Regions from separate parts of the Thermoanaerobacter sp. X514 genome, predicted to be linked through region 1. Evidence: riboswitches for the same ligand, from Rfam matches in the RefSeq annotation. Region 1 holds a riboswitch; the other holds the start of a gene.
The links. Region 1 has a riboswitch for FMN ahead of ribD (bifunctional diaminohydroxyphosphoribosylaminopyrimidine deaminase/5-amino-6-(5-phosphoribosylamino)uracil reductase RibD). Riboswitches for the same ligand answer to the same signal wherever they lie in the genome.
Positions count from the first base shown of each region.

Region 2: it holds a riboswitch for FMN, as region 1 does, so the genes downstream of both, TETH514_RS02435 (ECF transporter S component) here and ribD (bifunctional diaminohydroxyphosphoribosylaminopyrimidine deaminase/5-amino-6-(5-phosphoribosylamino)uracil reductase RibD) in region 1, are expected to answer to the same signal.

Region 1 covers NC_010320.1:23,002-26,420, reverse strand. Annotated here, with positions in the region: gene TETH514_RS00110 (bifunctional 3,4-dihydroxy-2-butanone-4-phosphate synthase/GTP cyclohydrolase II) at 1-493, opposite strand, end outside; gene TETH514_RS00105 (riboflavin synthase) at 531-1,154, opposite strand; gene ribD (bifunctional diaminohydroxyphosphoribosylaminopyrimidine deaminase/5-amino-6-(5-phosphoribosylamino)uracil reductase RibD) at 1,165-2,247, opposite strand; FMN riboswitch at 2,333-2,447, opposite strand; gene ilvB (biosynthetic-type acetolactate synthase large subunit) at 2,445-3,419, opposite strand, start outside.
Region 2 covers NC_010320.1:499,508-502,926, reverse strand. Annotated here, with positions in the region: gene ltrA (group II intron reverse transcriptase/maturase) at 1-1,108, opposite strand, end outside; gene TETH514_RS02435 (ECF transporter S component) at 1,571-2,155, opposite strand; FMN riboswitch at 2,247-2,365, opposite strand; gene arcC (carbamate kinase) at 2,449-3,390, opposite strand; gene argF (ornithine carbamoyltransferase) at 3,414-3,419, opposite strand, start outside.

The sequences.
Region 1 (3,419 bases):
TTATGATTTCGCATATTACTCCAGCGGGTTTGAGTCCTGCAAGAACTGCAAGGTCTACAGCCGCTTCTGTATGCCCTGCCCTTACTAATACACCACCATCTTTGGCTCTTAAAGGAAAGATATGTCCTGGCTTTGTAAAATCTTCCGGCTTTGAATTATCGTCTACTAATTTCTTCACTGTCAGCGCTCTTTCAAATGCAGAAATACCAGTGGTACATTCTTTATAATCTACAGATACAGTAAAAGCAGTTTCTTTATGGTCAGTATTATTCTCAACCATCTGGTAAATGCCAAGCTCATTAAGTCTCTTTTCTGTCATCGGAACACATACAAGACCCCGTCCATATTTTATCATAAAATTAATGTGTTCTCCTGTAACTTTTTCTGCTGCCATAACTAAGTCGCCTTCATTTTCCCTATTTTCATCATCTACCACAATAATCATTTTCCCTTGCTTTATATCTTCTATTGCATCTTCTATCCTATCAAACATTGGTCTTTCCTCCTTAACTTAGAAAAGTCATCAACATCTATATAAATCCATTTTCTTTTAATAAATCTTTTATATCCTTTTTCCCTATTAGTTTTTCTACATACTTAGAAAGTATATCAACTTCGATATTTACACTATCTCCTACCCCTTTATAACCCAATGTGGTCTTAAGCATTGTATGTGGAATAACTGAAACAGTAAAATAATCATATCCATCCTCAACAACCGTTAAACTTATACCATCAACCGCAATACTTCCCTTACGGGCAATGTATTTTGTAAATTTCTCATTGATAGCTATTTTAAATATAAAAGCATTTTTTTCCTGCCTTTTCTCTATGATTTTTCCAACGCAATCTATATGGCCAGTTACAATATGCCCGCCCATTCTCCTTCCAACTTGAAGTGCTCTTTCAAGATTGACAATGCTTCCAGTTTTCAGATCTTTTAAATTACTTGCCCTCATGGTTTCAGGCATAACATCAGCCGCAAAACTTTCGTCTGATATATTAGTAACAGTTAAACATACACCGTTAACTGCTATGCTATCACCTATTTTTGTTTCCTCAAGGACTTTGCTACATTTTATAACAATTTTTGTAAAAGTACCATGTGTAATATTCTTAACAGTTCCTGTTTCTTCTATAATTCCAGTAAACATACGCCATAACCTACTTTCTTACATATGCTGTTATTAGTATATCATCATCTATTCTATCAATCTCCACATCTTTTAATTCTATTGAATTTCCTATATCCGAAAAACCTATACCTTCTACAGGTGTTAAAGCATTTTTTCCTCCTATTATTCTAGGTGATATAAAAAACATAACTTTATCAACAATTCCCTCTTTAAGTGCAGACCAATTTAATGTCCCACCGCCTTCAATCAATACACTATCAATCCCCCTCTCTCCAAGTTTTATCATTAGCTCTTTTAAAGGTACTTTTCCATTGTCGTTCTTTAATATAATAACTTCAATATCCATATCTTCAAGCTTCTTTCTCACATTGTTTGGCATAAGTTCTGTTGTAGCAATTATCGTTTTTGCCGTTTTGTCTCTTATTACATTTGAGTCAAGTGGAATTCTACCTCTACTATCCACAATAATCCTTACAGGATTTTTATACCCCTCCAACCTTGTTGTAAGCATTGGGTTATCCTTAATTACTGTATTTACCCCAACCATAATGGCGGATACCCGTCCTCTTATTTTATGAGCAAATTTTCTTGATTTCTCATTTGTAATCCATTTAGAATTTCCATTATAACAAGCAATCTTACCATCAATACTCATAGCAGATTTTAATATCACAAAGGGGAATTTTGTCGTAATATATTTAACAAATATTTCGTTGAGTTTCCTCGCTTCTTTCTCCATCATCCCCACATGTACTTCTATTCCCGCCTCTTTTAACCTTTTTATACCGTTCCCGCTAACCTTAGGATTTGGGTCTTCCATCGCTATATACACTCTCTTAATGCCAGATTTAATTATTTCTTCAACACAAGGAGGCGTTTTGCCATAATGGCTGCAAGGTTCAAGTGTTACAAACATAGTAGAACCTTCAACATTTTCAACTGCATTTTTTAATGCATTTACTTCAGCATGTGGCCCTCCAAAATATTCATGATAACCCTCACCTATTATTTTTCCATTTTTAACTATTACAGCACCCACAAGTGGATTAGGGTTTGTGTATCCCCATCCTTTTTTAGCCAGCGTTAAAGCCCTTTTCATATATTCTTCCAATTTAATCCCTCCTATACTAAAAAATCCTGAAGGTTAAACCTCCAGGGTTAAAAAAACCCCCAGAGAACATATTCCCTGGGGAATATTTCTCCTTCTCCCATCCAGACTTTAACTGTCGGCCTCGGAATTTCACCGAGTCTGCCAAAAGGCTCGCGGGCTATACCGCCGGTACGGAATTTCACCGATCCCTGAAGGTTTTATCCAATTGTATTTTCAACAGTTCCACCTGCGGGGATAAATGGAAGCACCATTTCGTCTTTGTCTATAATACATTCTATCATAAAAGGTCTTTTTTGACTATAGGCTTTTTTAAAAGCGTTTTCAAATTCCTCTTTTGTTGTCACTCTTATTCCTTCTACTCCAAAATCATTGGCAAGATTTGCAAAGTTTAAATTTGCATTTAAATCTGTCTGCGAAAATCTTTTATTGTACAAAAGATTTTGCCATTGTCTTACCATACCTAAAGTCCGGTTGTTGAGTAATACCGTTATAACCGGAATATTGTATACTGCAGCTGTCTCCAAAGCATGTATATTCATTCTTAAACTTCCATCACCTGCAATGTTCACAACCCTTTTGTCTGGCTTTCCCACCTGTGCACCTATTGCAGCAGGAAGCCCAAAGCCCATTGTCCCGAGTCCTCCTGAGGTAACAAAAGTCCTCGGCTGCTTAAATTTATAATACTGCGCAGCCCACATTTGATTTTGTCCCACTTCCGTGGCTATTATAAGGTCATCGTTTGAAAGCTGTTGAATTTTTTCTACTATCCACTGAGGCCTTAAAACTTCATCGTTTTTATACTTTAATCCGTGCTTTTCTCTCAAGAAAGAAATTTCCTCTAACCATTCCTTTCTTTCAATGAATGAAAGTTTATTCATTAAGAGTCTTAAAACTTCTTTTACTTTACCTATAATTGCTACATCTACTTCTACATTTTTCCCTAATTCTGCAGGGTCAATATCAATATGGATTATTTTAGCATTTGGTGCAAGTCCTCCTGCTTTGCCAGCAACTCTGTCGCTAAATCTCGTCCCTATCGCTATCACAAGGTCTGATTTATACACAGCCAAATTCGCAAATCTGCTTCCATGCATACCAATAAGACCTAATGACAAAGGATGGTCTTCTGGAAAAGCTCCCAATCCCATCAAAGAAGTAGCAACAGGTATATT
Region 2 (3,419 bases), 480 kb from region 1:
TTGTTATTTGATTTAGTCTTTTTATTCTGTTTTCCATGCTTATTCCCTTGTTCCGATTGGTTATTTCTCTTACTTTTTCCTTAAACCTTTTGATGGATTTTTCATGGATTCTTATTCTTACTTCGTTTTCTTTTGTGTAGAATGAAAATCCAAGAAATTTTCTTCTCCATGGTCTATCTACAGCACTTTTTGCTTCGTTGACTTTTAGTTTTAATTTGCTTTCTATGAATTTCTTTATGCTCTTCATTACTCTGTTTCCTGCAGACCTGCTTTTTACATATATGTTGCAGTCATCTGCATATCGGCAGAATTTATGCCCTCGTTTCTCAAGTTCTTTGTCTAGTTCGTCCAACATTATGTTTGCTAATAGGGGACTTAATGGCCCTCCTTGGGGTGTCCCTTCTTCTGTTGATACTTTGACTCCGTTTATCATTACTCCTGATTCTAAGTATCTTCTTATTAACTTTAGTACTCTTTTGTCTCCTATCCGCTTTTCTAGTTTGGACATTATTATGTCGTGGTTTACTCTGTCAAAGAACTTTTCTAAGTCCATATCTACAACCCATGTATATCCTTCATTTATATATGCTTCTGCGGCTTTTATTGCGTCTTTTGCACTGCGTCCTGGTCTGAATCCATAACTGCTATCAGAAAATGTATGGTTGTAGACTCTATTTAGTATTTGGGCTATTGCTTGTTGTATTAACCTATCTAGTGCTGTAGGTATTCCTAGTAGTCTTACTCCTCCATCTGGTTTGGGAATTTCTACTCTTCGCACTGGTTGTGGTTTGTATTTCCCCTCCAGCAGTTGTTGTTTTATGGTTGGCCAGTTTTCTTTGAGATACGGTAGAAGTTCATCTACTTCCATCCCATCGACTCCATGGCTTCCTTTATTTGCAACAACGCGCTTGTATGCTGCTTCCATGTTCCCTCGTTCTACTATCATTTCAAGCATCTTGCCGGTATATCTTTGTACCTCGTTTCTTCCATCTTCCGACGCCGATGATATACTATGCACTTCCGTTGTCTTTTGAAATTCCATTTCTCTATTCAACGGATAGCCTCTTTGTTGAGTTGTCTGCAGTCTCTGCATATCTTTCGAGTCCATAAGATTTCCAAAACCTCCTAACGTTCGGTCCTTCCTTATCTATTCATGACTAGATAAGTACTATGACCTCTGCTGACTTCTCAAGGTTCAGCCATACATCACTGCATGGGTTGTCACTTCAGATTTTACTTCCATGACTTATCCTTGAGACCTCCCCGGGTAAGAACGATAACTTTCATCTCATATATCTGCCAGATTTACTGTATGGGATTCGGGTAGTGTTGGACTTCGTTTTGTTACGCAAACTCATCCATCCCAATTCAGCCTCTTATCTGGTTCTTGTTCATCAGACCGAGATTTTGCCTTAAGCTTCCTTCAGATTCCACCTCACGATGGACACCCTTGCTCTTGGCTAGTGGTTCCCACTACCAAGCCCACAGCGGACTTTCACCGCCTAGTTATCGCCCATGCCGGGCGCACAGAAAAATAATCCCCAGCATGCGCTGAGGATTCTCAAAAAAATCAATGTTTCAAAACTGGTGAAAGCTTTTTATATATCAATAAAGTGATTAACGAAAGCATAATTCCTTTTAGCACATTGAAAGGAAAAATACCATATGCTATAAGGGTTCTCACATCCACTATGTTTTTATTTGCAGCCTTACTCATACCAATGATAGCATCCATAGGCCATCCCATAACTTTTTGGTACAAAGGCAGAAAAACATAATAATTCAAAAGTGAAGCAGTAAAAGCCATCACTACTGTAGCAATTGCCATAGATATAAGGGCATTTTTTCGCGTCTTATTGAATTGATATATTATGCCTGCTGTGTATACAAATATAGAACCCACAGAAAAATTTGCAATTTCTCCAATGCCACCCGATTGAGTTATAGTAGCATGGATTATGTTTTTAATAAGCTCGACCATTACACCATATAAAGGTCCCATAGCAAAAGAAGCAACTAATGCAGGTACGTCACTAAAATCCAGCTTTAAAAAGCCAGGGAATAGAGGTACCTGAAATTCCAAGTACATCAGTATAAAAGCTGTAGCAGAAAGAAATCCCACTTTTACTATGGCTTGTGTTTTGGTTTTTTCCACAATTCATCCCTCCAATTTTATTTACTAAAAAAATCCTGAAGATAAATCTTCAGGATTTTTGTGATTTATTTCACAAAAATAGGCACAAAAAGAAAATCTTCTCCCCTCCAGACTTTCACTGTCGGCTTTGGAATTTCACCAAATCGACCGCATGCGCGGCTCGCGGGCTATACCGCCGGTCGGGAATTTCACCCTGCCCCGAAGATTTACCTTCATCTTTTCAATTTTAACTTTATTCTCTCACTTTTATCTCTCTTTGTCAATAGTTTTTGTGAAAAATTTTTAATTTATTTTCATAAGCTTATAACTGTGCCTGCTTTTCCTTCTAAAGCTTCTAATGCTTTGTCTAAAGAAGTAATTATTGCTCGTCTTCCTACTTTTGAATTTGCAAATCTCACTGCTGCTTTAACTTTAGGAAACATACTGCCTGGCGCAAAATGACCTTCTTCCATGTATTTTATTGCCTCTTCCACTGTCATTTTGTCAAGAAATTTTTGATTTGGCTTGTTGTAATTTATCGCTACCTTTTCAACGGCTGTAAGAATCAATAAAACATCTGCATCAATGTCTTCTGCCAATTTTTCAGAAGCCAAATCTTTGTCTATTACGGCAGCTACTCCTTTTAAATTGCCATTTTCCTTAATAACAGGGATTCCTCCTCCCCCAACTGTTATTACTATTACCCCATTTTTTTCAAGTAACTTTATTGTATTAAGTTCTACAATTTCTTTGGGGTCAGGGGAGGGAACAACTCTTCTGTATCCTCTTCCACTGTCTTCCACCATTTCATAACCTTTTTCTTTTATTAAAACTTCAGCTTCCTCTTTTGTATAAAAAGGTCCTATCGGCTTTGTAGGTTTTTCAAAAGCAGGGTCATTTTTATCCACTACAACCTGTGTTATAATAGTTGCTACTTCTTTTCTGATATTTCTCTCCTTCAAAACTTCCCCCAATGCCTGTTGAATCATATATCCTATCATACCCTGGCTCTCTGCCCCACACACATCAAAAGGCATTGCAGGGACAACTTTTGATGCGACTTCATTTTGTATGACTATATTCCCCACCTGAGGACCATTGCCATGAGTAATTACAACAGAATACCCTTTTTCAATTATATCCACTAAATACCCCGCTGTCCTCTTCACTACTTCCATTTGAGCCTCTGCAGTAGGAGGCGTATTCACGTCCTGCAGAGCGTTCCCTCCTAAGGCAATAACAACTTTTTCCCTCATAATGTCCTCCCCTGTAACCAATTTTAAAG